DNA from 4 places in the Desulfitobacterium dichloroeliminans LMG P-21439 genome. Region 3 is predicted to be linked to each of the others. Evidence: predicted binding sites of a transcription regulator. Region 3 holds the regulator's gene; each other region holds the start of a gene.
What was found. Region 3 encodes CtsR, which represses protease genes until heat stress. Its sites were predicted from a motif close to AAGGTCAANNAAGGTCAAAT; they were not measured.
Positions count from the first base shown of each region.

Region 1 (7,537 bases), 740 kb from region 3:
GCAGTTTATCTTTTTCCAAAAGGAGAATAAAAGTCAGGGGTTCAATAATGGCGTTGGAAGCATTAGCTTTCACAAAAATGCCCCCGCCTTGGCGAATCTCTAGAATACCGGTTAAGCTAAGAGCAGCTAATGCTTCGCGTACTGAGGTGCGCGAGACTTCGAAGCGCTCAGCAAGCTCGTTCTCGGTAAGAAGGCGATCACCGGCACAGAGTTCCCCCTTCACAATTAGGCCCTTAATCTGCTCTAAAATGATTTCCGTGGTGCGTTTACTCTTAATGGGTCGAATATCCATCTTTCTACCTCACAAATTCAAAAGAGTGCGTCGTGTCATCAGAGTGCATAAAGTCATAACCTGCGTATTCGCTTCCGTAATCGTGATCATGTTTCCGCAGAGTCCTCTATCTTTTGTATAATTCTTACTTATTTTAAAAGTATACCACAAAAGGTGAAGAAGTAACTAGTGAAAACGCGAACTAAATAAAATCCGAAAATCTGAAAGTTTTCGCTAATCCAAAAAGTTCTTTTTTTCGCAAAGTAGGAATCTATCTAATTAGAGCGAATAAACTACAGTAAGTACTTAACCTATCATAGGATGGTCAGACCACTAAGGTCATTTTTAAGGAGGATTTAATGCTATGTTAAAAGCGGAAGCTTTGAATGAACTCATCCAGGTTTTGGGAAAAGAACATGTCATCACGGAACATGAAGAACTTTTGACATACTCCTACGACGCGACTGCAGCAATGCCCCGTCAAACTCCGGATGTATTCATCACCCCCCAGACCACCGAGCAGGTCTCTGAAGTTATGAAGATCTCTGCGAAATACAATCTGCCTGTTTATCCTCGTGGGTCAGCCACAAATCTCAGCGGTGGGACTATCCCCATCGAAAAGGGCATCGTCATGTCCATGTTGCATATGAACAAAATCTTAGAAGTAGATGATGAGAACCTCACAGCATCGGTACAACCCGGTGTCATTATCGCTGATTTGAACAATGCCGCTATGGAGCATGGTCTATTTTATCCTCCCGATCCAGGTACAGTGAACACTGCAACCATGGGTGGCTCAGTTTCCGAGTCCTCCGGCGGCTTACGTGGACTGAAGTACGGTGTGACGAAACACTATGTCATGGGTATGAAGCTAGTCCGTGCCAACGGAGATATCATTAAATGGGGCGGCAAAACTGTGAAGAATGTGACCGGATATGATCTGACCGCCTTATTCACAGGTGCGGAAGGCACCCTAGGTATTATTACAGAGATCCTTGTTAAACTAAACCCCGTACCGGAATCCAGAAAAGCCCTCCTCGGAGTATTCGATGATATCGATAAAGCCGGTAATGCGATCTCAGCGATTATTCGCAACAAGGTTATTCCGGCAACCCTAGAAATTATGGACAATATCACCATTCGCACCGTGGAAAACTTCACCCATGCCGGGCTTCCCGTCGATGCTGAAGCGATTCTGCTCTGTGAAGTGGATGGTTATATAGAAGCAGTGGAGCGTGAAGCTGCCCTAGTAGAGAAGATTCTTAAAGAGCAGGGTGCTATAGAAGTCAATATCGCTAAGACCGACGAAGAACGGGATAAGATTTGGTTTGCTCGTCGTCAGGCCCTCCCGGCACTTGCCCAACGCCGACCCACCACCGTATTAGAAGATGCTACCGTACCCCGCAGTAAGATTCCGCATATGATCAAGGAGATTCGTCGTATCGCTGACAAATACGACTTGCTCATCGGAACCTTCGGACACGCAGGGGATGGTAATCTGCATCCCACCATTTTAACCGATGAAAATAACAAGGAAGAAATGGAACGTGTAGAAAAGGCAGTCGAAGAAATCTTCCAAGTGGCTGTATCCTTCGGTGGTACTCTCTCCGGAGAGCACGGGATCGGCATGGCTAAAGCTAAATTTTTACCATTAGAGTTTGGGGAAGCTGGAGTAAAACTCCTCCGGGATATAAAAGAAGCCTGCGACCCAGATTATCGTATCAACCCTGGCAAAATGGTGAGGAGGGACTAAGGTGAGTATATTCAGTTCACTTGACTCCATCCAAGACGAATTAAGTAAATGTATGAAATGCGGAAACTGTCAAGAGGTTTGCCCTATCTATAAAGAAAACCGCCGCGAAGTCTCGGTGGCCCGGGGTAAAATCAGCTTGATTCAGATGGTCATGAGTGGCGAAGTTGATCTCACGGAAGGAATCGCTGATCGTTTATCCCTCTGTACCACCTGTATGGCGTGCAATAAGATTTGTCCTTGTGGAGTCCGTTTTGACAAAATTATTTTGGCCGCTCGGGCCGAAGCTGTTCGTAAAAAGGGCTTACATCCGATTAAGAAAATTGCTTTCAACACGATCAAAGCCTATCGACTCTTTGACTTTGGCATGAAAGTTGGCAGTACCTTCCAAGGGCTAGTTATGAAACGTGTCCATGGCAGCGATAAAGGCGCGCGTCTGCGCATCAATATCGGTCTTGGTAAAGAAAATATCTTGCCGAATCTGGCACCTCGTCCCTTAAAAGATGAACTGCCTGAAGTCACTAAAGTCGAAAACCCCAAAATGAGGGTAGGTTACTATATTGGCTGCATGACCAACTATTTCTATACCGATATGGGTAAAGCGGTTGTCGCAGTCCTCAAAGAAAACGACTGTGAAATCGTCGTTCCTAAGGATCAAGGCTGTTGCGGAACTCCTGCTGCCGTCAATGGCGATGTGGAGTCAGCTAAGGAATGCGGGCGACGCAACCTGCGAGCTTTCGAGAAACTGAATCCCGACGTCATCATCTCCAACTGTTCATCCTGCGGCGAAGCTTGGAAACACACTTTCCCACAGCTTTTCGACGATGAGCCGGAAATGAAAGCCTTAGCCGACAAATGGGCAGCACGGACCTATGATATCGCTGAATTCCTCATTCATAAGGTACCCTTCAAAAAAGAAGGTCTGGGACCTGTGAAGCGTAAAGTAACCTATCACGATCCTTGTCACTTAAACCGTGGACAAGGAATCAATAAAGAACCCCGTGATATCCTCAGATCCATTCCCGATCTTGAATTTATTGAAATGAAGAAACCAGATCGTTGCTGTGGAATGGCCGGATCCTTCTACTTGGTGCACCCGGATCTGTCCGGTCAGATCGGCGAAAAGAAAACCGCGGATATTGCGCAAACTCATGCCGATACCGTAGTCACCGGTTGTCCCGCGTGTCGCTTACAGCTGACCAGCGGCGTCATGAACGCAGGCATAACTGAAAATGTCATGCATACCGTGCAAATCCTCGCTGAATCCTATGAAGCAGGAAAAAGATAAGCACCTAACCATAACATGTGCAAACAAGGAAATGGCTAAGCAATCCTGAGCGAAGAAAGAGCAGTGCAAACGCAAGTTTGCACTGCTCCATTTATGTGAATTACACACCTACCCCCATAAAATAACAAAGTATTGCTAATTAAGAGGAAAAACTCTTATTCTTGTAGAAATAAAGCAATTATGATTTTATGAGCTGGTTGTAGTTTTATTTTACATACTGGTAATACTATGAAGGAGTGAAGACATGGATTTAACAGCGGTTATCGCTAATGAAATTGTTGACTTTATTTATGAGCAATGTGGGTATCATAGTATTGTCTGTGATAAATCAGCGCGGATTATTGGTGATTCGGCGAAGACACGACTTGGTGTGGCTCATAGCGGAAGTCAAAGAATTCTTACGAGCAACCAAGAGGTAGCTGTCATTACTGCCGAAGATGCTGAGAAATCCGGGGGAACCATGAAGGAAGGCTACAGCCTTGCCATCAAGGTGAATAGAGAGAAGATAGGTAGTTTCGGTATTGCCGGCCCCTTAGCCATTGTTACACCCATCGCTAAGGTCGCTGCAGGAATGGTCATTAAGACCCTCAGAGAAGATGAAGTCAAACAAACCCTTCGCGATCAAGTCCATAGTCTGACCGCTGCCTTGGGTCAAGCTGCGACAGCTATTGAGGAAATGGTCGCTTCTTCACAGGAAGTGGCCTCCATCAGCCAATCTGTCTCCACGAAAGCTCAGCAGGGATATGAACAGGTTAAAGCAACGGAAGAGATTCTGGAATTTATCCGCCGCGTATCCAAGCAGACGAACCTTCTCGGCTTGAATGCGGCCATTGAAGCTTCCCGAGCGGGAGAACACGGACGAGGCTTCCAAGTCGTAGCGGGAGAGGTCCGCAAGCTGGCCGAAGACAGCAACCGTTCAGCTAATGATATCCAGATGCTTCTTCAGAACTTCCAAGATACCATCGAGTCAGTCACCGAGGGCGTGACCGAGAGCGGCAAAATCAACCTCGAGCAAGCCAAACATACTCAAGACATTTCGGAAATGGTCGAAGGAGTTAAAAAGGTGGGGCAGCAATTGACACAGTTAGCCGATGCTCTATAAACTCATTATGATTAATAATTTGTCGGTATTTTTTATTTGACCTTATTTGACCTTTATACTAAAATAAGAATATCAGGACAGGATAGACTGAGACAAAAAAATCGGATAAAGAATACAAGGGGGATTCATAATGAGCTATTTGGTACCTATGGTTATTGAACAAACCAATCGTGGAGAGCGTTCCTACGATATTTATTCCCGGCTGCTTAAGGATCGGATTATCTTTTTGGGTGGACCGGTCAGCGACGATGTGGCCAATGTGATTGTCGCTCAACTGCTGTTCTTAGAAGCTGAAGATCCGGAAAAGGATATTTTCTTATACATTAATAGTCCCGGTGGATCCATCTCAGCCGGCATGGCTATTTATGATACCATGCAATACATTCGTCCGGATGTGCATACCATCTGCGTCGGATTGGCAGCCAGTATGGGAGCCTTCCTCTTAACAGCCGGAGCAAAAGGAAAACGGACAGCACTTCCCAATGCAGAAATACTCATCCATCAGCCATTGATTGGTGGCGGGGGCATTTCCGGTCAAGCTACCGAAATCGAAATTCATGCCAAGCATTTACTCCGTATCAAAGAACGGATGAATCGCATTTTGGCTGAACGTACGGGCCAAGCGTTCGAACAGATTGAAGCGGATACAGACCGTGATCGCTACATGACCGCTGAAGAAGCGAAGACCTACGGTCTTATCGATGAAGTCTTGGAAAAACCGCTACAAGCAAAAAAATAAGGAATTGGGGACTGGTTTTGAACGAGGAAGTCGTCAAAGAAACCGGTCCCTATCTTTATCCGACGACTATAGGGAATAGGGTATTCGCTAAGGAACGACTGGAAAAGATATACAAGGCATTATAATATAGTTATACTATACATAACCTTATCTATTTAGAGAGCTTCGTCTTAGGAAGGATTAGAGGGGATTGAGTATGCGAAGAATCAAGAAGGCCATCATTCCGGCAGCAGGGTTAGGCACACGTTTTTTGCCAGCAACGAAGGCTCAACCCAAAGAGATGCTGCCTATCGTGGATAAACCAACTATTCAATACATCGTTGAAGAAGCTGTTAATTCAGGAATCGAAGATATTATTATCGTCACCGGACGCAATAAGAGGGCCATTGAGGATCATTTCGACCGTTCTATTGAGCTAGAGACCTTTTTGCAAAAGAGCGATAAAAACGAGCTCTTAGGCATGGTCCAAGATATCGCGCAACTGGTGGATATCTACTATGTGCGTCAAAAAGAAGCCTTGGGTCTAGGTCATGCAATCTACAGTGCGAGGAAATTCATCGGGGATGAACCCTTCGCGGTGCTCCTAGGTGATGATATCATCCATTCGGAAGTGCCCTGTCTGAAACAAATGATCCAAGTTTACGAACGACATGGTGCCAGCATTGTAGGAGTACAGCAAGTCCCCCTTGAAGATACCTCAAAGTACGGGATTGTTGACGCCGTTCCTTTTGACGAGAGTCTTTATCGGGCCCTGGATTTGGTGGAAAAACCCCGCCCTGAAGATGCCCCGAGCTCCCGCCTAGCCATTATGGGCCGCTACATCCTTAACCCCGAGATTTTTGACATCCTCGAGAACGTCGCTCCCGGCAAGGGGGGAGAAATTCAACTGACCGATGGACTAAAGGAACTGGCGAAATCCCAAGAGATTCTTGCCTATCAATTCGATGGCCAGCGCTACGATGTGGGAGACAAGCTAGGCTTCGTTCAAGCCACCATCGAATATGCCCTCCGTCGGGAGGATCTCTCCGAACCCCTCATGCACTACCTGAAACAGCTTATCAAGTAAAGAAGTGAAGCAAGGGGACAGGTCCCTGTTTTCATTAGAGAACGGGTGCCTGTCTTTTTATTTTTCATCTGGGGTTTGCTGTTATTATTTCGCGAATGTTTGTATCAAAGAGTAAACTCCTGACAGATCGGACAAGCTGAGGGCGGAAAAAGGGTAGAGACATGCAGGAAAAGCGACAGGTTTTCCTCCTAAAAATTGGTAATATATTAGAGAGCTATTGATTACTTGATAAAGGAGGGAGATTCATGGAGTTCGACAAAAAGAAGGTCCTATCTCTGGCGGGAACCCTCGTATTGGCCGGTGCGGTGGTTGTCGGCGGGATCTATGGACCGAGTGCCTGGAAGGTCTTTATGAATAAGGCAGCGCCTGAAAGAGACTCTGTCGTTATTCAGACACCACCTGTTGAAGGCGCGAACCCTCAGGATCCCAGTACAACTGAGAGTCCACCCGGGGAAACCTCTGGGGTAAGCCCTGCAGTCACTGTGACTGATCCACCGGGAATTAATGCCACTCCACAGGGAGATGTCTCAGGGCCACAGAAATATAAAGAGCCCGATACAAAGGACATCAATTTAGCCCCATCTGTCGCCGGCTTTTTTAGCGAGAATGGTTTGAGTCAAGATGCCCAAAATCTTGTGTTTGGTGCGGCTTGGAATATCCATCAATATGTGGATGGATATTTATACGGACCGAATTCCGGTCCGCAGATGAACGAAGATGACATTAAACGCTACATCGTTTTCCACAAATCACTGTGGGATCAACGACTAAAGAACGAACCGAATCAAGCGGCACAATTTAAAGAATACGTGAGTGCCTTATTGAATCGTGGCGCTGATGCGTTTAATGCGAAAGACAAAGTCCGCATCGAGCAATTCCATCAGGAGCTTCATGATTTGGACGCTCATCTCTTGCGTGATGATCAAAGTGCGAAGATTTACGGGGCCACCCCATTTGCTACGAAACGGTAGAGTATTCAGCTTTTATAACAGCTACAGGAACGAGATGCACTATAGTTAAAGCAAGGATTAGGATAGCAAACGCGGCTGAGTTTCCACGAAGGTTTGAATGCAACACCGTGACGGGCAGAGGACCGTTCGATTCACTGGAGAGCAATTATGCATGAGATAGAGATCAATTTAAGGGGACGACTGACAACTGAATATTGCTTGAGAAGTACGGGAAACGTATGAAGGGAACCCTATACGGGTTACGGCGCTCAGATTAATTCTGATTAAATTGATACTGAGCCTATTCTAAAAGTAACGGCCTACGCACCAGCCGGCGTGAAGAACAGGCGAAAAAACGTGTGCGAAAAATC
Region 1 covers NC_019903.1:3,307,754-3,315,290, reverse strand. The annotation lists gene DESDI_RS15745 (FadR/GntR family transcriptional regulator) at 1-292, opposite strand, end outside; gene DESDI_RS15740 (FAD-linked oxidase C-terminal domain-containing protein) at 636-2,024, shown strand; gene DESDI_RS15735 ((Fe-S)-binding protein) at 2,026-3,309, shown strand; gene DESDI_RS15730 (sugar diacid recognition domain-containing protein) at 3,554-4,411, shown strand; gene clpP (ATP-dependent Clp endopeptidase proteolytic subunit ClpP) at 4,542-5,150, shown strand; gene galU (UTP--glucose-1-phosphate uridylyltransferase GalU) at 5,347-6,216, shown strand; gene DESDI_RS15715 (hypothetical protein) at 6,462-7,187, shown strand.
Region 1: clpP (ATP-dependent Clp endopeptidase proteolytic subunit ClpP) is a predicted target of CtsR. The motif match lies at 4,446-4,465, and genes of this name have one in related genera.

Region 2 (7,537 bases), 1.5 Mb from region 3:
AAGTACTTTGCCCATGCTTGCTGGCAAAATAATTTCGTGTTCCATAGTGGGTGTTAGCTGTCCATACCCCATCCTTATTCTTACTTGGATTGCTTTCATGACAGGTATTACATGCGTTGACAGCAGTCTTTGGATCCATGGTTCCTTTCTTGGTAGTGGCACTTACGTGATTTCCACCGGGGCCATGACAGGACTCACAGGATACCCCATAGTCTTTAGAATTCACTTCAATACCTGGGGCGTGACAATTGCCGCAGGTGAAGCTTTCAGCTGTATAATCAGGCTTACCATCCTTATCCACATCAGTACCTTTAGCCGGCTTGATGACATATTTTTCTCCTGACTTCTCCAGGGCAGCTACACGGTAAACCTTCTCACTAAACCCTTCGGGAGCTTTAGCAATGACGTAATGATCCATCATTACCCCATAGACCAGATCCTTATTGGCTAGATCAAGGTTCCCAGTCTTATCCGTAGCCTTCGGATCAAAGAGCTTTATTTCTCCTGCTGGCTGGGTTAAAGAATAATCTGTGAGGGGCGTAAAGGCTTTCGCGTGTTGCGATTTAGCAAAGTTGCCATGGTATTCCGAGTGACAGCCTTTGCAGCTTTCGCTACCCACATATTGAGCTTCAGCTGGTGGTTTCACAGGCTGATCTGTGGCAGTACCTGTGGGTGGCGGGGTTTGATTCTGCGTTTTGCAACCAACGAGTACCGTGATAACCAGTGCAATCAATGCTAGTCCGAGTATTATTTTCTTGGATTTCAAACTACCTTCCTCCTTTAAACGTATTCCTTTTCCTAAAATATAGTTTGATTAAGCATTGTGGTTAGTTTGTGCGTTTTACGTAATCTTATAAATATTTTTTAAAAAAAATAATACCCACACCAACTTTAGGCATGAGTATCGAAATAAAAAATCCCCCCTTCGTGACCAGTTATCTTGTAATACAACCAGTTCACCTAAAAGCGGGAGATTAAGAGCTCCAAGGAGCATAGTTTGTTTCGCTTATTATTCAATTTCATTATCATACAATAGCTGATTTAATAGGCTAAGCTACTTTGGCTGACATCGTTAAATACTTGGTATTCAGAGACCAAAAAAGTTACAAATTTATATTTTTCATTCTGCAAAACGGCATACCTTTCAGCTTCTTGCTTACTGATAAATATTCTGTCCACCGAACTAACAAAGTTAGTATCCATGCTCTTAACTACATAAACCTTCATACCTATCACTCCTCTTCTCTATTTCTTACCCATATTATATTACACATTTTTTCAATACTATGAATATTTCCTCAAACGGATGAAATTTGAGCTTTTCAGGTTCGAAATGAGGGGTGAACGGTTAGTATTAGGGGAACTCCTACTTTACGGAGTTCCCCTAAGCTCAAGGTTCCAAGGCTTTTTCAAATACATTGCGGACGATATCCTTTGTAGCAGCTCCCTCATGAACCTTTATTCCATTAACAAAATATGTTGGAACATAATAGTAGGAATACTGCCTTGATATCTCCGGGTGAAGTTGTTCGTCAACGATAGTAAACGCTACCCTATCATAATGGACATTTTCAGCCTTGAGCTCTTCCATCCAACGAAGCGCTTCTTTGCAATACGGACAGGATTCCAAAACAAACATCGTAACTGGTTTCATCGACTTCACGGCCCTTCACTTTCAAATGAATTGTGGATTATTAGATACCTCAACCTCATCATTATCTATAGCCAATATTCCCTCATCAAGGATTAATTATGATATCGTTCGGCAAGAGCACGAAGATCATCCATCTCGTCTGCACTCATCTCCCTAGGAAGAACAATGGAGATTTGCGCATAAAGATCCCCGGCTTGATCAGGATTCTCTAAGCGAGGCATTCCTTTCCCTTTAAGGCGCAATTTTGCCTTCGCTTGAATTTTTGGAGGGATTTTCATAAGCACTTCTCCAGCCAAAGTTATGATACTCACCTCGCCTCCCAACGCTGCTTTGTAGAAATCAACAGGAACCTCAGTTGTTAAGTCATCTCCTTCGCGGTCGAAGAAAGAATTCTTTTCCACAGTAATCAGAAGATAAAGATCGCCATTGGCTCCACCACCATACCCGGCTCCGCCCTGCCCTGCTAATCTCACTTTCGACCCTGTACGCACTCCTTTGGGTATCTTCGCCTGAATTCGTTTATCGTCAAAGTCAATAAGCCGAGTCGTCCCTTGATACGCCTCCTCAAGGGTTACACTAACTTCCAATTCCAAGTCTCGACCTACTTGTGCACGGGCTGCGCGGTTGCTTCGTGATTGACCAAAAGGATCTCCCCCACCAAAGATCGTTGAGAAAAAATCCGAAAAATCTCCAGCACCTGAGAAACCACCACTAAATCCCCGATCACCAAATCCCCTGTCTCCAAAGATTTCGGCAAATTCTTCAGGAGTCATCGTCCTAGTCTGAGTTCCCTCACCAGGTCGAGCTTGCCAGCGATTCCAATCAAATTCGCCCCTACCCCCACGCTTCTTCCAAGCATCATAGTTTTGTTTTAACTCATCGTATTTACTGCGTTTTTCAGGATCGCTGATGGCCTGATATGCCTCAGTGACTTCTTTGAACTTTTCTTCTGCCTCTTTATTGTCTGGGTTGACATCCGGATGATATTTTTTAGCCAATTTTTGATAGGCCTTTTTAATAACCTTGTCCTCCGCATCGCTGGATACACCAAGAATAGCATAATAATCTTTAAAATCCATAAGTCACCCCTCATCTCCATAATTGAAAAATAATTTGTTAGATACGTTTGCGCTTACTCAATTCGCAACGTATCATTGGTTATATTATAGATTTTTTTCTCACAAAGGTCAATAATGGTCAGATTTTTCCCCAAACTGTGTGCGAGCCTTGACGGTCTCCACAGAATTCCACAAAAAGTTTTCACCAGTGAAAAAAATAGAGTAGGGAAACCACTTTCATGGCTCCCCCCTCATCAAACCGCACGTGCCCTACTATGGCATACGGCTTACCAATTAACTTTTGTCGTTGATTTAGGTATATGATGCAATACGCCAAGCATAGTGCATTTTGCGAACAAGGTCAAGAGTGTAACATCTTGACCTCTTTCTTTTGCTCGTTGGACTGTTCTATCTTGATTCTCCTTAGCTTTTCGGGTCATCTTTTGAATATACTGTTCAATGGTATACCCGAATTGCATGCTGTAATGCAGCCAATGTGCTGGTACTAATCCTATACGAGCAAAGAATTCGTTATTCCATTTAACCTTCATGACGTGACCTTTTCTCTGGTTTGGATGGTGATGCAACATTGCCACTCTTGTTCTTTGGCGTGTGTAGTCATCTTTATCTAGGCTTTAATTCTACCGGCCCTAACACCCGAAATATAGTCCATGCAAAAATCATCTTGACCGGCTAAGGCCTCTGTTGCAGCCAATAAGGACATCATATTTTGATCTAAAGGATCAAGAATATAAGTGTCCGCTCCCTTTATTGCGCTCACAACAGCAAAGACACGATTTATCAGCTTTCGTTCTGGGAGACCATGAGATATGTTGGACAATCCAGCAATGATGTGGATATCCGGATATTTTAAATGGAGTTGCTCTGTGCTTTGCAAAACCTCCAACCCATATTGATTATTTACACAGATGGGTTTGACGACAGGATCCAAATAGATATCACTATCAGCAACCCCGGCTTCGCGCAGACCGCTAACAAGTTTTTCTGCTACGGCAAGCCTCTTTTCAACGGTATTGGGCATTCCCGAATTATCCATGCATAGAGCCACTACTTTGGGTTTGTACTTAATAATGAGAGGAAGGACTGCTTCCCATCTTTTTTTCTCTGCGGAAATTGAATTAATCATCCCTTGTTGACGGAAACGTGATAATCCTGCTTCAAGCGCTTGAGGATTAGGACTGTCGATACAAAGAGGGATGTCTACAACCTCTTGAATTAGATCGACAAGCCAAATCATATCGGCTACTTCGTCTCCACCGTGGGCAGTGATTATGTAAATGAAGTTCGCCCCCGCCTCAGCTTGACGTCTGGCAATGTCTTGTAAATACCCTTGATCTCTTTGTTCAATAGCAAGAGCGATCGCCTTCCGTGTGGAGTTGATGAGTTCTCCCACAATAATCAAAAGCCACTAACCTCCTTTCCCTTCCAACCCAAATCTTTTATCTTTAAATTGTATTTGAATTATGAGATTCGACTTACCACAGTTTCCCTTGCTGATTCCTAGTAGTTAGAAGGGACATCCCAAGTATACTAGGGATGCCCCATTTTATTTAGATCCCAATTAGTACATTATACTTGGTAAATAAGTGATTATTTGAGGGAAGATACAGAGGAGAATGATTGCCAAGATTTGCAGCCCTAAGAAGGGGAAAGTAGCGCTATACACTTCTGAGATATTGATATTCTCTTTGGCAACTCCCTTTAGGTAAAAGGCCGCATAGGCAAAGGGCGGTGACAAGTAGGAAGCTTGAATAAGCACTGCAAACATAATGGCAAACCATATCGGATCAAAGCCAAGAGCATAAACAATCGGGGTAAAGACGGGAATGCCGATCAACAACACGCCGTAGGAATCGATAAACATACCCATAATGAGTAGAATAATAGCAACTACAGCAAAGATTACCCATCTACTTACATCTAAGCTGGTGACGAAGTTGGTAATTACTTGTGCTCCGCCTAAGCCGAGGAATACTGCTGTGAACATGGAAGCAGCGAGAATAATCCACATGATCATGGCGTTGGTCTTCATGGTCTCAAAGCATGCCTCTTGGATCATCTTCCAGTTTAAACGTTTATAGGCAAGAGCAATGAACATAGATCCTACACAACCCAAGGCTGCCGCCTCTGTCGGAGTAGCTACTCCTTTTAAAATTGAGCCAAGCACCAAGACGATCAAGCCTAGGGTAGGTACAATAGTTTTAAGGATTAAGATAAGCTTATCGCGAGTGGAATATTTATCTGCCTCCTCTTTAGAAATCGGCGGCCCCATCTCGGGATTAATTAAGGTACGGATAACGATATAGGCCAAGTACAATCCTGACAAGAGAAGTCCTGCTCCTATGCCCCCTGCAAAAAGTTTGCCGATAGAAATCTGAGCTTGAGCTCCATAGATGACGAGGATAATACTTGGAGGAATGATTGTTCCCAAACAACCAGCCGCCATAATCGTTCCAAAGGAGAGCTTGCGGTTGTATTTATACCGCATCATGGTCGGTAAAGCCAGCATGGTCATCATGGTGATGGAGGCACCGATAATTCCGGTAGCCGCCGCTAACAGGGTACAAATAACAACAGTTCCAATGGCTAATCCCCCACGAATCCGGCCAAAGATAATATACATAGATTCAAACATATCATCGGCGGCACCGGACCGTTCGAGGATACAACCCATGAAGATAAAGAGAATACAGCTTACATAGCTAACATTAGAACCAACATTTAAAATGGTACGATTAAACAAGTTCAAGACACCTGGATTATCCCACATAGTAAATCCGAAGATAACTGCAAGACCCCCAAGAGTAAAGGTGAGGGGATAACCCAGCAACAATACGACTAAGAACCCCATGGCAACGATAATTAATGCTGTTTCTGGCGTCATACCTCTTCTCCTTTCACCACATAGATGATATCCCTAAGCAGTTTGGCTATACCTTGGAGAGCCAGGAGAAAAAAACTCAGTGCAAATATTGTCTTTGATGGGGCGATAGGAGGTCCCCACATGGAGAAAGTTCTTTCATCAATCGACCAGGCAAAAAATGCATTCTGGGTAGTTTTCCATAAAAGCACTCCCACAAACGGAGTAAAAATAAAACCGAAGAAAACGATGTCAATAATAGCTTGCCACTTCTTTGAGAGTCTGCCATAGATAATATCTGTACGTACATGCTTGCCTTCTTTTAAAACCCAAGCTACCCCAACCATCCAGCTTACGCCGGTAAGCATGGTCGCTAATTCCCAACTCCAGTCGGTGGGGGATTTTAAGATATATCTGCGAACAACTTCGAAAGCCTGAAGAGCAACAATTAGCAAAACAATGTAGCTAAAGGATTTTGCTGTAAATTCGCTAATTTTATCAATGCCCTTCAAGACTTTGGCTAGTTTTTGTACCATAACTTTCCCCTCCTCATACGGTGTATACAAAGGCTACCGGAGGGCAGCCTTTGTATACACCAGTCTTGAATTGCTATTTTTCCAGTGGGTAACCAAGCTGTTGCTCTGGAGTTAAGCCTGCTCCCCACCATGAGGACATGTCTTTATAGGGATACCACATTTCTTGGAATTCATTGATGGAGTCATAGACTTCCGCAGTTAAGCCGCCATATTTCGCAGCATCTTCTTGTTCGATCTTAACCATTTCTTCTCTAGCTTTGATAAAGTCTTCTTTATTCATCCGGATGAACTCCATGTCACCGGATTCTTGCAGCTTCTTCATGGTTTGAGCACTTTCATATTGGCTCTTGGTCCAGTGTTGTAGCTCACGAGCTTTGAAGGCCATTTCTACAATCAGCTGTAGATCGGGTGGTAATGAGTTCCAAGCATCTTTGTTAACAACAACGGTGGTTGCGAAATGGACATTCCAGAAGTCAGGATAAATCCCGTATTTGGAAATATCTACAAGGCCTAGACTCTCATCGTATTTAAGGTGACCAAATTCCGCGGACTCCACGGCGCCTTGAGACATGGCTGTAAAGACTTCTTCAAGGGGCATGGAAATACCGGCAACGCCATACTTAGCGATCATGCGGGGGTCAGAGGTCCTCATCTTGTTCCCTGCCATATCAGAAAGACCCTTGTAGGGCTTCTTCGACATCATCACTTCACTACCCCAGATCTCCAAGCCAACTAATTGCAGGTTCAGCTTATCAAAGGCTTTTTGACTTAGATCCCAACCACCATGCTCATACATCCAGGTCCATTTATCCATGGCATCCATACTCATACTTCCCGTGCTGAGAGGAAGCAGTGCATATTCAATCCCTTTGGCGTAGATAGGCCAGCTGGAGTGCATCTCGAATACTCCATCACCGGCGGCTTGGAAGCCTTCTGAACTGCTGGCAAAGGTTCCATTAGGAACCACTTCGATTTTCAAGCGACCATTGGACATCTTATAGATATCTTCAGCGGTTTGTTTATTCTGTTCAAAGTCACTTTGACCGGTAGTATGAATTACTTGCATCTTCCAGTTAAACTCCGGGGTAGCTTGCATTCCGCTTGAAGCTGAACCAGACGCTGGAGCAGTTTGAACTTTAGCACATCCGGTTAGCATGAGGGCTGCAATAACTGCGATACCCAATGCCTTTTTAAAAACCTTTTTCATTCTAATCCTCCTCATATTAATTCTAAAAATATTATTTTATTGAACATAAACCGTTTTTACAAATTCGGCGACGCGAACCTCTCATCGGTTAGTGCCTCACCTTTGACGACAATAAAATCTTTATCCCAGGGCCCAAAAATGAGCTTCTGCAGATAATCCAAGGAACCCGTCATCTCCTCGTACCGTAAGTTAAAGAATCGT
Region 2 covers NC_019903.1:2,572,764-2,580,300, forward strand. The annotation lists gene DESDI_RS12235 (cytochrome c3 family protein) at 1-766, opposite strand, end outside; gene DESDI_RS12240 (hypothetical protein) at 1,042-1,227, opposite strand; gene DESDI_RS12245 (glutaredoxin family protein) at 1,391-1,654, opposite strand; gene DESDI_RS12250 (DnaJ C-terminal domain-containing protein) at 1,747-2,733, opposite strand; gene DESDI_RS12255 (hypothetical protein) at 3,000-3,263, opposite strand; gene DESDI_RS12260 (methyltetrahydrofolate cobalamin methyltransferase) at 3,341-4,135, opposite strand; gene DESDI_RS12265 (TRAP transporter large permease) at 4,295-5,617, opposite strand; gene DESDI_RS12270 (TRAP transporter small permease subunit) at 5,614-6,129, opposite strand; gene dctP (TRAP transporter substrate-binding protein DctP) at 6,203-7,336, opposite strand; gene DESDI_RS12280 (DUF1638 domain-containing protein) at 7,393-7,537, opposite strand, start outside.
Region 2: DESDI_RS12250 (DnaJ C-terminal domain-containing protein) is a predicted target of CtsR. The motif match lies at 2,838-2,857, and genes of this name have one in related genera.

Region 3 (7,537 bases):
CCCTATTCCCAGCAGCGACTTAGCTGCAATTCCTTCACCTTCATCGACTAAGCCGAGTAGAAGGTGCTCTGTCCCAATGACATTAGAGCCCATGCGTTGAGCCTCATCTGCAGCAAGCTGCAGAGCTTTTAATGCCTTTTCGGTAAATTTTTCATTCATTTTGGTTTCCACCTTCCTTATTGGTCTCTTTCACTTCACTCATGGCCATGCGCACAAAGTTGGCCCGCTGCTCATCCCGTTGCTCCGGGGTGAGTTCTTTTTCTAAAATATATTGCAAGGAAGCAGGCAGGGTCTCGACTAGCAAGGTGCTAAAGCTACGCTGGTGGGGAGGAAGTATACCCATGTCTACCCCCAGCCGATCTAGGGATAAGCTTTGTAGAGCATCCTCCGATTTGAGTAGTCTGGCATTTTCTAGCGTACCCCTTGCTCTCCAGACTTTATCTTCAAGAGTGAGTCGAGCCTCTCGGCCCAAGCCCTCCCGAGCATGAACTTCTTGCTCAACGATCTGACGAGTCACAGCTTCCAGATGGGTCAGGGTATCCTCTTCACTCTTGCCCAACGTTATCTGATTGGATACCTGATAGATATGCCCAAAGGCTTGAGAACCTTCTCCGTAAAGCCCCCGCACCGCTAAACCCAGATGATTAAGGGCTCCCAGTAATTGCTGGACCCGATGGGTCATGACAAGTGCTGGTATATGGACCATCACCGAGGCCCGCATGCCTGTTCCGACATTCGTGGGGCAAGCGGTCAGATACCCTTGGTTTTCTCGATAAGCCAGATCTAAGCGATGTTCCAACTCATCATCTAGGGTATTCGCCATGCGAAAGGCCTCTTCTAACTGATTCCCCGGAAGGAGGATCTGAATTCTGAGATGATCCTCTTCATTCACCATCACCGAAACTCGATGATCGGGATTTATGGCTACCCCCCGAGCTCCTCTTGCACTCACAAGGGCCGGACTGATTAAATGCTTTTCGATAAGGACATATTGCTCAATCGCGGTCAAATCCTTAATCGAATAATAGGTAAGCTTCTGACCATCAATCGCCAACTTTTCTAGTTGCTGAGAAAGCTTCTCCTCAATCTCTTGAGAGGCTTCCTGAGAAAGTCCCAAAGGGAAAGGAACTCCCTCCAGATTACGGGCTAGACGAATTCGGCTGCTCAAGACCACAGGCATATCCGGCCTTTCCTTCATCCATTCACTGTGTTTTAACAAGTGTTCTTTTCTCTCCATCGTCTCACTCCCCCAGCTTCTGCTCGAGTTCACGGATTTGATCGCGAACCGTCGCAGCTGCTTCAAATTCTTCATTGCGAATGAGTTGCTGAAGCTTTTCCTTAAGTTTTTTGACCTCCATTTTTTCCCGGAGGGACGCTCCTTTGCGAGCAGGAATCTTACCTACATGGTAGCCACCCCCGTGGATTTTCCTCAGGATGGGCTCCAGCTCCGACTGGAATTTATCATAGCAGCCACTGCAACCCAGCTTACCGGCTTGGGTGATTTCAGAAAGCCGACGTCCACATTGCGGACAGGCTTCTTCCTGCAAGGCTTTAGAGTTGGTCGTCACACTAAAGAGCGACTGCAAAAAATCTGGAATGATTCCCGGGTTGAAGACGAAGCTTACTTCCGGGGCGTTTTTGGCGCATTGATCACATATAAAAAGTTTGACCATCTCTCCATTGTCTATTTTGGTGATTTGGACATTTGCCTCTCTTTGCTGACAATGTTGACATAGCATGTGGTTCCCTCCTGTTCTCAGTGCAAATCCTCGCGACCTAAGGTCAGCAGGATTCTCTTCATGATATGGGCCCGAAGACTATTGGTTTTGATATTTTCCGCTCCCAAGCTGTCTCGATGGAGAATCGTCTTGATAATTTCTTCTTCTCGTCGCGTGACAATTTCATCTTCAAAGAGACGTTGCAGGAGATCATTCGTTCGGTTCTCTGTTAACTGATTGCCGATTAACTGTTTCATAATGCTTTGGAATTCCTCATCATCACTAAAGCTCAAGCGAACAATCCTTAGATAGCCACCACCACCCCGACGGCTCTCCACCAAATAACCTCGATCTATAGAAAAGCGAGTTTCCAGTACATAATTGATTTGAGATGGAGCGCAGGAGAATTCCTCAGCAAGTATCCCTCTTTGGAGGGTGATAAAACCCTCTGTCGATTGCTCAATGATTCGCTTCAAATGCATCTCAATACGGTCCGCAAGATTTCCCATATACGACACTCCCTCGACCATGACATTCTTTGACTTTATGACCTTCTTTGACCTTTAATATTATTCTAACTCAAAATGCTCTTTTTGAAAAGACTCTAAAGAGTCTTTCATAGATTTTTTCAACGAATTTCTAGCCTATCTTTAACAGAATCCCCTCGTCCTCATTCTTCATACCAAAAAACGCAACAAAATAAGAAATGAGAACACTTGGGAATCCTAAATCACATCAATAAAAAAACTTCGTCTTCGCCTCTTAAGCAAAGACGAAGTATACCCACGTCCCCAAGGTAATACACCCCATCACCGATAATAAGATATACACTTTTGTCCCTGACCAAAAAGGCAGCTGATCAACCTCGTCATCCTGATCATTCCCGTCGTCTCGCTCATTATCATCTCGAGCACTCTGCTCACTCCTAACCCAAGCCTCATGACTTAGAGAGCCGGACACGTTCTTTGGGACTGCCAGATCGATTGTTCTTCGTAAGGGGCGTTCCGTCCGAGCGGATAGATCCTCCCAATCAATCGTTCCTTTTAATAAATAGTCAATCTCTTCAGGTGTCAACCGAATCTCTTTTTCTTTCATAGCTATCTTTCGCTCCTGTTGCTGGGTTAATCTTGCACTTTTGGGTATTCTTTATTAAAGTAAAAAAACCCTGCTCCTGAGAGCAGGGCTAAAGTCCTATTTTGTGAGCAGGACCGGGCAGGTTGCCTTTTGTAGAACGCGCTGACTGACGCTACCCAGGACAGATCCTGTAATCGGTCCATAGCCGTGACTACCGATGACCACCAAATCAATCTCATCCTGCTTGATCTGATCGAGGATCTTCATGACGGGATGGCCGATTTCTAAAACGGTACGAACAGGTACATCTCCTTTATCAATCCCCGCAAGGGTAGCCTCCAAGGCTAATTCAGCATTTTTCAAAATATCTTCTTGAGACATGGTAAATCCATAGGATACGGTATATCCCCAAAGGGCCTGTGGTGTATAAGTAACATGCATGAGAATAACTTCTGCTCCAAATTGTTTAGCAAGTTCAAGGGCTGTCTTATAAGCGCGCACCGAAAACTCTGAGGCATCGGTTGGGACGAGTATTCTTTTGTACATAGATAATCCCCCCTTCTATTGAAAGACTCCTACTCAGGAATTCTTTCTTGTGTCTAATTTTAAGTAGTTATTTTTCAAAAAGCAACTTATAATAATAATTTGGAACACTCATTGATAGATATCCGCTCATAGCCCTACAAATATCTCGTTTAACAAACAGAAAGAAGTGGAGAACTTGCAGTTCGCTTTAAAAACATCACGCTATGGCTGGAGCAGTTGGAGCATCTTAGTCATAGCCTTTATTACTGTCTTCTTTCATCGATTATCGGTGGGTTCAGTCGCTGATCAGCTGACCCAAGAGATCCCCATGAATGCCTTAACTCTGGGGAACCTGACCGCTATGAACTACTACGCCTATGCCCTGATGCAGATTCCCGTAGGGATCCTAGTCGACCGCATCGGCGTTCGCAAACTCAACTTCTGCGGGCTCTTGATTACCGCAGCAGGAAGCATTCTCTTTGGTTTAGCTCATAGTCTAGAGATTGCCTATCTCTCGCGCTTTTTAGTCGGCATCGGCTCCTCGGTCATCATCGTCTCGATCTTTAAGATTCAAGCCACTTGGTTTCCCCTCTCACGTTTCTCAGCCCTTTCGGGGCTTACCTCCTTCTTTGGAAACTTTGGCTCTTTACTCGCTCTCTACCCACTGACATTTGTGTCCATGGCCTTTGGCTGGCGAAATGTCTTTTATTGGATGGCGGCCGTCTCTCTGGTGCTTGCCCTCTTAGTTCTTTGGGGAGTACGAGATGCTAAGCCCAAGCTTGGAGATCCTGCCCAAAAAGAGTTAAAGAAAGCTTCCTTGCAAGTCGTGGCAACTAGTAAAATCACCTCACAAGAACAGATCAACACACCTGAGAAAAAGTCGGTCCCCTTTATGAGGTTCTTAAGAGAAAGCTTGCGCAGTGTCCTAAGAAACCCTCGGACCTGGCCAAATGTCCTCACACTCTTTGCCTTTACCGGTTCCAGCACCACCTTGCTGGGGCTTTGGGGGATTCCCTTGATTACGCAAATCTACGGCTTGGATAAAGTGACCGCTGCCGGCTATGTGACCTTCGCTACCTTTGGCTTTATTCTCGGAGCTCCCCTCGTCTCCCTATGGGTGCGCTTGCTGAAAGGGGTTCGCCCCGCCCTCTTAGCCGGTACGGGCCTTAATCTCCTGCTTTGGATCTATATCACCGTGATCGCCTCTGGCCGGCCGCCTATTCAGCTCTGGCCTGTACTTTTCTTTCTATTTGGGCTCCTGATTATGACCCATATCCTTGCCTTTTCTAATGTCACTGCTGTCAATTCCTTAAAATACAGCGGCATTGCTACGGCTGTGACCAATATGGCCGAGTTCATCGGTAGCTCTATCGCCAGCCTAACTATCGGATTAGTGCTCGACCATAGCGGTAATACCAGCGCTGCTTGGTGGGTCATTCTGTTCATGGCTACCTTAGGCTTTATAGCAGCACTCTTAATGAAAGAACAACCGATCGGAACCTAATGACTCTTAAAGAAAAAACCCTTATTCTTTGAGCATCTGCTCTATGAATAAGGGTTTTCGCATATTGGGAGGTTTAGGTTTTTATCCGTTAGTTAAAAATCATAACATTCTGTACATGGTCTTTGAACTGTGGATGGCTCTTTTTTAGTTATGAAGTTATAGATTGCTCCAATCAGTGAAAAGGATCTCATATTTTCTAGGGCGCAATCATACATACATTGGTATTCAGATATCGGATACATTTCATCCATGATTTGTGCATAGGTTTTGCCTTCTTGCATCCCTGCAGTGATTGCTTTAATCTCTTCTCTATTATACATAGTATCATCCTCCTATTAAAATAACCCCTCTGTTTGTTTTCTCTATCTGTGTTATCTTTGATTTCATTATAGCTCCGAATAGGAGAATATGTAAAATCCGAATAGCAAATACGTTGAATAGCTTTTTCTTATACATTCTTCAACATAGATGAGTAACATCCAGAACAATCCAGAAACAAGCTTTATAAAAGCGAAGAACTCCAATTGGAGTTCTTCGCTTTTAGGACTTCTGTATCGTGTTCAATTGGGTCATCGACCAAAACCTTCGCATTAATACACTTCAGGTAGAGGTTTGAAGTAACCTTGAGGATGTTCACAAGCTGGGCAAAGATCAGGAGCGTCAGCACCTTCATGAACATATCCACAGTTCTCGCATTTCCAGGAGAGCTTTTCTTCTTTTTTGTAAAGGGTACCGTTTTCCAGGTTTTTAGCCAAGTTTGCATAGCGATTCTCATGATGTCCTTCCACAGAGGCTATCTTGCGGAAAGCCACAGCGATATCTTTAAAGCCTTCCTCATCCGCAATATCTGCGAATTTCGAGTAAACTTCAACTTCTTCCCCTTCTCCGGCAGCGGCGGATTTAAGGTTCGCCAAAGTATCCCGTAGGTTGAGCGGGTACTCCCCCGTGACACGGAAGGATTCCGCTTGGTCTCCTGCATATTTTTGCAAGAACTTATAGAACACCTTCGCATGTTCTTTTTCATTATCGGCTGTGGAAATGAAGATGTTTTGAATCGCTTGATGTCCTTCATTCTTAGCTACACTGGCATAATAAGTGTAACGATTACGCGCTTGGGACTCCCCTACGAAAGCATCAACCAAATTTTGAAATGTCCTCGAATCTTTAAAATCCATCAAAACAAACCTCCCTAGTTACTATTATTTTAGTGTGCCAAGTTCTGATTAACTTCATACTATGCAACTCACTACTTTGTTATTTTCTTCATAACCGCTGCATTTTCCTGCATCTTCCTTAAACTTTTTAAAGTAATTATTATTTTCATCTGCCTATAAGCTTTTCTTTTACATGCCTTAACTCACCTGTTATCTCTACATTTTTCCAGAGGGATAGATTGTTATTTTCCACTTGGAGTGGTAAGTTATTAGAGCGTCCACAATTATTTTGCAAAGAGGTTGTAACTATCTATGGAGTCTCAACAGTTAACTAAATTAAACATCCCACGACCCATACTTATCTTAATCCTTGGCGGTTTTATCCATTCAGTGGGTAACTCTTTTATGTGGCCACTGAACAGCATTTTTATGCATAATATTCTTGGGCGTTCCTTGACCGAAGCAGGAGCGCTAATATCTCTGCAAGCCTTGGCTACTTTAGTCGGACAGTTTATCAGCGGTGTCCTAGCAGATCGCTTTGGCTCACGCCGCGTTATGATTTACGGATTGATCGGAGCGATTGTTCCTTTAGTCTTAATCGGCATCTTCCCCATCTGGGAAGTGTATGCCCCCGGCATTTTGTTTTTCGGCTTCGCTATTGCCTTCATCTTCGTTCCGATTAACGCCATGATTTTTACCCTTTGGCCCGAGGGCGGACGTCGGGGTTTCAATCTTCTTTACGTTTTTAACAATGCCGGAGTAGCAGTAGGAACCGCTTTAAGCGGATTCATTGCCGCTATATCCTTTAAGCTGGTTTTCCTCCTTAATGGTTTTTCATTTTTTATCTACCTTCTCATGGTGCTCTTTCTCCTCCCCCTTGCTGATACACTGGGAAAACCCCTAACCCGGTCCAAGGTCAAGGCACCTATTTTTCATGACCGAGGGTTTCCTGTCCTCATCGCTCTTTGCGCCGGAATCTTCCTTATGTGGGGTGCCTATATTCAGATCAATACCATTCTCCCCGTGACTATGACCAACTTAGGCTATTCCTTACCCCAATACAGCATCCTTTGGACCCTAAATGGGATCATTATCGTAACCTTCCAACCTGTCATAAGCTGGCTGATCCGCCATTGGGCGTCCACCTTCTCCCGTCAGTTTTATTTATCTTGCATCTTTTATGGACTGGGCTTTCTCATACTCATAGCCAAACTCCCCTATCCTTCCTACTTAATCATGATGCTCATCGTCACCCTAGGGGAGATGCTGGTTCTCCCCGGCGTTCCTGCCGCTGCTGCTCTCATCGCTCCGGAAGGGAAAACCGGGACCTATCAGGGGGTCGTAGCCGGTGCCGCCTCTGGAGGGCGGGCTCTCGGCCCCATCCTCGGCGGATTGGCCTTTGATTTGTATGGTGGGCATATGGCTTGGTGGCTGGCCCTGACCTTTGTTGTTCTGTCGATCATTCCTTTCTATCTCTATCAGCGCCGAGAAAAGACCTTTAGTCAAAAAACAGACATGTACGAGCAAGCGATTTGAGAAGTATTAAAGCCAATCCACTACTC
Region 3 covers NC_019903.1:420,982-428,518, reverse strand. The annotation lists gene DESDI_RS01940 (ATP-dependent Clp protease ATP-binding subunit) at 1-159, opposite strand, end outside; gene DESDI_RS01935 (protein arginine kinase) at 152-1,237, opposite strand; gene DESDI_RS01930 (UvrB/UvrC motif-containing protein) at 1,242-1,739, opposite strand; gene DESDI_RS01925 (CtsR family transcriptional regulator) at 1,757-2,227, opposite strand; gene DESDI_RS01920 (hypothetical protein) at 2,481-2,813, opposite strand; gene DESDI_RS01915 (universal stress protein) at 2,910-3,338, opposite strand; gene DESDI_RS01910 (MFS transporter) at 3,514-4,821, shown strand; gene DESDI_RS01905 (hypothetical protein) at 4,914-5,141, opposite strand; gene rbr (rubrerythrin) at 5,412-5,996, opposite strand; gene DESDI_RS01895 (MFS transporter) at 6,288-7,511, shown strand.

Region 4 (7,537 bases), 1.5 Mb from region 3:
CATCGATGACCATCTTGAAGCAGCGCGCTCTGGAAATCAAGATTCACTAAATTGGATTATTGAGCACTATGAACCCGAAATTCGAAAAATAGCTTATAAGTTTTTTCTTCATCGAGCTGAATACGAGGACTTACTTCAAGAAGGACGAATTGCTATCTATAAAGCGATTAATTCTTATGATTCAGATTGCGATATACCTTTTCTTCATTTTGTGCGCATGGTTATTAAGAGGAAGCTCATCGACAGCCTACGAGCCCATAATAGGCAAAAACACATAAACCTCAACGAAGCGTTTTCATTGAATAATGAGTTAAGTGATAATAAAGTGGATAGCTTCATCGATTTTGTGACCAATGATGATGACCCTGAGACGAAAATCATCGCTCTGGATGAGACAAGACTTTTTTTACAGGAACTCATGAGTGGGTTTTCTGAATTAGAGCTTAAGGTCTTTCGCTGCCATTATCTTATAGGTATGAAACAGCGTGAAATTACGCAGCATCTCGGTTTAAACCCGAAATCCTTAGATAACGCTATTCAAAGGATACGACGTAAAGTTACTGCGTATCGTGAACGGCAAGTCGCAGGATAAACTAATAAGAAAAGAATCCCCTATTTTCGGGGGATTCTTTTCTTATTGCGTATCAGCCTAGAATGCACCATTGATAAATTCTTGTCTGGGTCGAGTAGTTTAAACAACGCTCATGAATCACCATTTTTCTGGTCAGCTTCCCATGCAGAGCTTTGCTGATCGGCACTAAGTATCTCCTTAGCTTGCTCCATCCAGTCCTCGGGAACATAAATCTCGACACCATTGATTAAGCCATAGGTAGCTTTTAGATTGCCACTTCCCGGGAAGGCCTTCCGGGCAGGGATTTCTTCTTGTTCAAGGAGAGCGATGACAATATCTGCCTCTATTTCTGTCGTTACATTGGTCAATAACAACCACTTTTTCATTTTTCCTGAGCTTCTTTCTTATTGTTTTTTTGGGGGAATACTAATCGTTGAATCATGATCACGGCAATGAACAAGCCTAACCTATCTCTAGTTTATAGTTTTATCCATAAGGATGCAAGAGAGGTTCCTCGCAAGCCCTACAAGGCAGGCAACTAAAAAGAATGACCTCCTTATAGTAAATGAATCTTCGCTATAAGGAGGTCTAATTGTATTGATGAGCACTATAGACTGTATTGGGTGTTAAAATCTAATTCTCCTCGAGAGTTAACATCAACCATGACGTGAGCACCTTCGTGAATTGTTCCCTGAAGGATTCGCATCGCCAGTGGATTTTGTAAATTATGCTGAATAACACGCTTGAGTGGCCTAGCCCCATAGATTGGATCATACCCCTGTTGAACAATGATGTTCTGTGCAGCATCGGAAAGATTCAGGGTAATTTTTCGTGGAGCCAGATACTTACGTAGCAGATCTAATTGAATTTGAACGATAGAACGAATATGCTCCTGACCAAGAGGATGAAACACGATCATCTCATCCAATCTATTTAAAAATTCTGGACGGAAAAAGTGTTTTAATTCTTCGGAAACTTTGGAACGCAACACTTCTTGGGAGGCGCCTGAAGCAGTCATTTCTTGTATCAACGGGCTGGCAATATTGCTCGTCAAAATGACCACGGTATTTTTGAAGTTGACAACACGTCCTTGTCCATCGGTTAAGCGACCATCATCAAGCAGTTGGAGAAGCACATTAAATACATCACCGTGTGCCTTTTCAACTTCATCGAATAGTACTACACTGTAGGGCTTCCGTCTTACCGCTTCGGTTAACTGACCTCCTTCCTCGTAACCCACATAGCCAGGAGGAGCTCCAATTAATCGAGCTACCGTATGTTTCTCCATGTATTCCGACATATCAATCCGGACAATTCCTTGATCATCATCAAAGAGAAATTCGGCGAGAGCCTTGGCCAACTCGGTCTTCCCTACCCCAGTTGGCCCTAGGAATAAGAAGGAGCCTAAAGGACGATTGGGATCTTGAAGTCCGGCACGAGCTCTGCGTACAGCGTCAGCTACAGCTTTGACGGCCTCCTCCTGACCGATGACACGCTCATGTATCCTCTCTTCCATATGAACCAGTTTATCCATTTCACTTTCGAGGAGCTTAGTTACAGGAACTTGTGTCCATTTGGCAACCACCTCTGCGATATCCTCTTCCCCAACTTCTTGCTTTAATAAAGTATTTTTGCGTGTTTGTAGCTGCTCTTCTAGGGTATTCAAATCCTTCTCCAATTTAGGTAATATACCGTATTGAAGTTCAGCGGCTTTATTATAATCATAGGTTTGTTGAGCTTGCTCCATTTTTGTGCGAGTTTGATCAATTTCTTCTTTTAATTTATTGATATTCGTGAGAACTTCCCTTTCCCCTTGAAGTTGGGCCTCTAAGGCACCTCTTTCTTCTTTGAGATTCGCTAAATCTTCTTCAATTTTAGCAAGACGATCCTTACTCCCATCGTCCTTTTCCTTCTTTAAAGCCTCACGCTCAATTTCTAGCTGTAGAACACGGCGTTTGATTTGATCTAATTCATAGGGATCACTGGTGATTTCCATCCGCAACCGAGCCGCAGCTTCATCCACAAGGTCAATAGCCTTATCGGGTAAAAATCGATCACTGATATACCGATCAGAAAGAATAGCCGCTGAAATGATGGCACCATCAGTTATCCTTACCCCATGGTGAGTTTCATAACGTTCTTTGAGACCGCGCAATATAGAGATGGTATCCTCGACACTGGGGGCTCCCACCATAACCGGTTGGAAACGCCGTTCTAATGCTGCATCTTTTTCAATATACTTGCGATATTCTTCTAAGGTTGTGGCACCAACCATATGTAGCTCCCCCCGAGCTAACATGGGCTTGAGCATGTTGCTGGCATCCATTGCCCCCTCAGCCGCACCGGCCCCGACGACCGTATGAAGCTCATCGATGAACAGGATAATATCTTCGCGCTCTTGGACTTCCTTGAGAACTGCTTTGAGTCGTTCTTCAAATTCACCCCGATATTTGGCTCCGGCGATAAGCAATCCCATATCTAAGTTGATTACCTTCTTATCCTTAACCGATTCGGGAACGTCTCCTCTAACAATGCGTTGGGACAAACCTTCCACAATCGCAGTTTTTCCAACCCCAGGTTCTCCAATAAGAACAGGGTTATTTTTGGTTCGTCGTGAAAGTATCTGAATCACCCGCCGGATTTCTTCATCCCGTCCAATAACAGGGTCTAATTTTCCTCGACGCGCTTGCTCCACTAGATTACGACCGTATTGTTCGAGGGCCTGAAAGGTTCCTTCAGGCGTCTGGCTGGTAACGCGTTGAGTTCCTCGGATCTCCCGCAGAACTTGCAGGAGCTTCTCGCGATTGAGTCCCTCTTGCTTTAAAAGCTTCTCGGCTCCTCCTTCCCCTTTTTCAAGGATAGCCAAGAGAAGATGCTCTGTGCTAACATATTCATCTTTAAACGTCTCCATTTCATCGTGAGCGGAGACCAGAACAGTTCGCAGGCGCGATGAAATGGTCAATTGGACGGAGGTTCCCGTCATCCGCGGAAATCGTTGTATATCCTGACGTACTTTTTGAGCCAATACTCCCACGGGGATGTTTAGTTTTGTTAAAACTTGAGGGACCACTCCCTCTCCCTGTTCAAGAAGAGCCAAGAGTAAATGTTCAGGCTCTACTTGACCGTTGCCATTCCGCTCCGCCATAGTTTGAGCTTGTATGATAGCTTCTTGAGATTTTTGCGTAAAGCGATTGGTATCAAAAGACATGGTGATCACTCCTTTATCAATAAGCAATTATTCGATAAAACTCTATAACTTTATAACTCTATTATAAGCATAACCCAATCAAAGGTCAATAAAGGTCAGATATTCTTTTTGTATAAAAACCCCTACGTTAAGCATGCTTAACTTAGGGGTTGGACGGGAGAGCTAATCATCACTTAATCAGCAACAAGCTTTAGTAAATCAGTCTTTACTCGCTCAAGAGTGTTTTGAAGCTCTAGGGGATTAGCATCTCTGATATTGAAATAGAACTTTATTTTAGGCTCCGTACCTGAGGGTCGGGCCATGACAAATCCACCCCCCTGAAAAGAATAGCGGATCACGTTGGATTGAGGAAGTGACAGTAAATAATTTTCCTGAGGAGAAATGATTCTTTTTCCTTTTCTCAGTTCATAATCATCGATTCGTTCGATAAGTAAACCTCCGAATGAGTCTACCGTCGTCTCACGAAGGGTAGTCATCATGCGCTTCATTTTCTCTTTGCCTTCTTTGCCATGTAAGGTCATGGAGATTTGATCATCGACAAAATAACCATAGCGCCTGTATATTTCCTCGAGGATTTCAAGTAAGGAACGACCTTCAGTTTCTTGATAATAGAGAGCGGCTTCACAGAGTAGTAAGGAAGCGATAACGGCATCTTTATCGCGAACGAAATGCCCTGCCAGATACCCATAACTCTCCTCAAACCCAAATTGAAAATCCCCAATTCCTAGATCTTCCATTTCCTGCTCTTTCTCGGCAATAAACTTAAATCCTGTGAGAACATTTTCGATCTGGACCCCTAAGTCCTTAACCATTAGGTCAGCAAGATCTGTGGAAGCAATTGTTTTGATAATCACTGCATTCTTCGGTAGAATACCTAATCTCCTCTTCTGAGTTATGAGGTAATAGGTTAAAAGAATGCCTATTTGATTTCCGGTGAGCTGTTGATAATCCCCTGAAGGGGTGCGAATGACCATGCCAAGACGGTCTGCGTCTGGATCGGTGGCTATCAGTAGTTGAGCATCCTGAGCTTTTCCATATTTTCGAGCTAAATCAAAAGTAGAAGAAATTTCCGGATTAGGATAAGGAACCGTAGGAAATTCTGAGTCAGGATTTTCCTGTTCGGGAACAGTGAATACTGAATAACCCATTTCTGTTAAAATGCGCCTTACCAACATATTTCCAGCTCCATGCAAGGGGGTATAGACGATCGATAGCTTACTTCCTTTTTCTTGAGCAAGGTCTGGGTATAATGCTAATTCTTTAACTCTCTTTAAATATGCGGAATCCATTTCTTCCCCCAAGTCAATGAGAAGTCCCCTTTTCCGGGCTTCCTTTTCTGGAAGAGGGTGAATGTCATTCCAATGTTCATGAACTTTAATACAATGAAGGATTTGATCAGCACGATCCGGAGGGACTTGCCCTCCATCCTCCCAATATACTTTATAACCGTTATACTCTTTTGGGTTGTGACTGGCAGTGATGACAATTCCTGCTTGAGCATGTAAATGGCGGACTGCAAAAGAAAGCTCCGGAGTTGGGCGAAGTCCGTTAAATAGATAGGCCTTTATCCCGTTACCAGCAAGAATCAAAGCTGCTTCTTGTGCAAATCGATCAGACAGGCACCGTGAATCATATGCAATAACTACTCCGCGGTTTTTACTTTCTTCCCCTCCCTCGAGAATTAAATCTGCCAACCCTTGAGTGGCTTTGCGTATCACATAGATATTCATGCGATTAGTACCTGCACCGAGAATTCCACGGAGTCCCCCGGTTCCAAATTCCAAATCGGTATAGAAACGATCCTCGATCTCTTTAAGATCACTTAAACTTGCAACTTCCGAACGTGTCACTTCATCAAAATAGGGGTCATTTAACCAAAATTGATACCGTTCTTGAAACATAGACACATACTCCTTCGCTTATATTATGACTTCAGTAAAATAATTACTTCAATAATATAGGGCAGTTATAAATCAATAAGTATTAGTGCACTAATAGTTAAAAGAAGCTCACAGAATGATCTGTAAGCTTTTTTGTTCTTGGTCTGTCACTTTTGAGAAACGGGATATACGATAAGCCCTACTAACCCAGGTCCGGTATGAACCCCTAAGGCAGGACTAATCTGGCCAAAATAGAGATCTTTAGTATTGGGGTGCTCACGTGCTACTTTTTCCAAATCTCGAGCTTCAGCTTCTGAGCCACCATGAACGATAGCAACACTGGCTAAACTCTCCTTTAAATGGTCTAAAAGAACCTCTTTCAATCGTCTTAAGGATTGCTCTCTTCCACGTACTTTGGCGAAGGTAAAATATTTACCTTCTTCATTAATAGAAATAATCGGTTTAAGATGAAGTAATTCACCAATGGTACCCGCTACATAGCCAATTCGACCACCTTTTTTCAAATACTCTAGGGTCGAAAGAACATAGTAAGCCTTAATTCCCTTTACCGTTTTTTTGGCGGCAGCTACCACTTTGTCGAAATCCATGGAACGGCGCCTCTCCCGTGCCGCTTCTATCACTGAAATTCCTAGACCCATGGAGAGTGTTTTGGTATCCACCACTTCAATAATCATATCTTTAAATTCCTGAGCAAACAATGAAACAGCTTGATACGTCCCACTAAGACCACTGGAAAGATGAAGAGCTAAGACATGAGTCACATTTTGCTCGCGTAAGCGATTGAAACAAGCTTGAATCTCAGCCGGCGAAGGCAAGGAGGTTTTAGGAACTTCTTGTTCCAGGGAATCGTAAACTTCTTGTGGAGAAATGTCGACACGATCACGATATTCCCGGTCATGATAAATAATATGTAAGGGTAATACTTCAATACCATATTCACTTATAATTTCTGGTTCCAAATCACATGCACTATCGGTAACGATAGCAATCTTCATCTTTTGTAGGTTATTAGGCTCTGTCATGCGCAAATATCCTTTCTTTGTAGATTTTACTGGGATATATGAAGATAATAAACCTATTATTAGTATATCATACACATTATATTATTTTCAGAGAAATATTCAGTAAATTCAATTCGTTTGCAGAAGACTCCGGCAGTTTTTGTCATTACAGCAGTGCTAATTCTAACGCCTTCTCACGAACATCCCGGAACGCTGTTGGATGATGAGCAATCTCTCCAGCTTTATCAATTTTCTGATAGACACAGGATCCAAAGTACTGGATATCAAGGACATGATAAAGGTTTTTCACAGATTTCTCTGCACAGGTAAACACATCTGGAAATTCTGTTCCGGCTGCCGAGAGAAAAAGTCCATGGCGAGGCAATCGTTCTGATACAACAATGGGTTTCTTAAGTACATATTTAAGCGCCCAAAACGTCTGCATACGATCGATGACCGCTTTCATCTGAGCGTTGATTCCCATAAAAAAAACAGGGGCAGCAACGATAAATCGATCTGCAGCGAGAAGTCGTTCTTGAAGGTATTGAATATCATCTTTTTGCACACATAGACCGGTCTTCGAACAAGCATTACATCCTAAGCAGGGTGAGAATTGAAGATCGCGAATATTGATTCTCTCTATTGAATAGCCCCTACTATGTAAAGAATCCAAAGCCTCTATTAATAGTCGATCCGTATTACCATTGCGCCGCGGACTTCCAGCTATTCCAAGTATATGTGGCTTCATACATGATCACCTCACAATTTAACTGTTTTCTGCTCTAATTATACAATAATAGGATTAATAGTAAAAGCGAGCTCCCTATTCTTAGGAACTCGCTCTTTACCTTAGTGC
Region 4 covers NC_019903.1:1,965,987-1,973,523, forward strand. The annotation lists gene DESDI_RS09350 (sigma-70 family RNA polymerase sigma factor) at 1-592, shown strand, start outside; gene DESDI_RS09355 (putative signal transducing protein) at 703-957, opposite strand; gene clpB (ATP-dependent chaperone ClpB) at 1,179-3,779, opposite strand; gene DESDI_RS09365 (phospho-sugar mutase) at 3,953-5,680, opposite strand; gene DESDI_RS09370 (DegV family protein) at 5,827-6,702, opposite strand; gene DESDI_RS09375 (flavodoxin family protein) at 6,848-7,429, opposite strand.
Region 4: clpB (ATP-dependent chaperone ClpB) is a predicted target of CtsR. The motif match lies at 3,861-3,880, and genes of this name have one in related genera.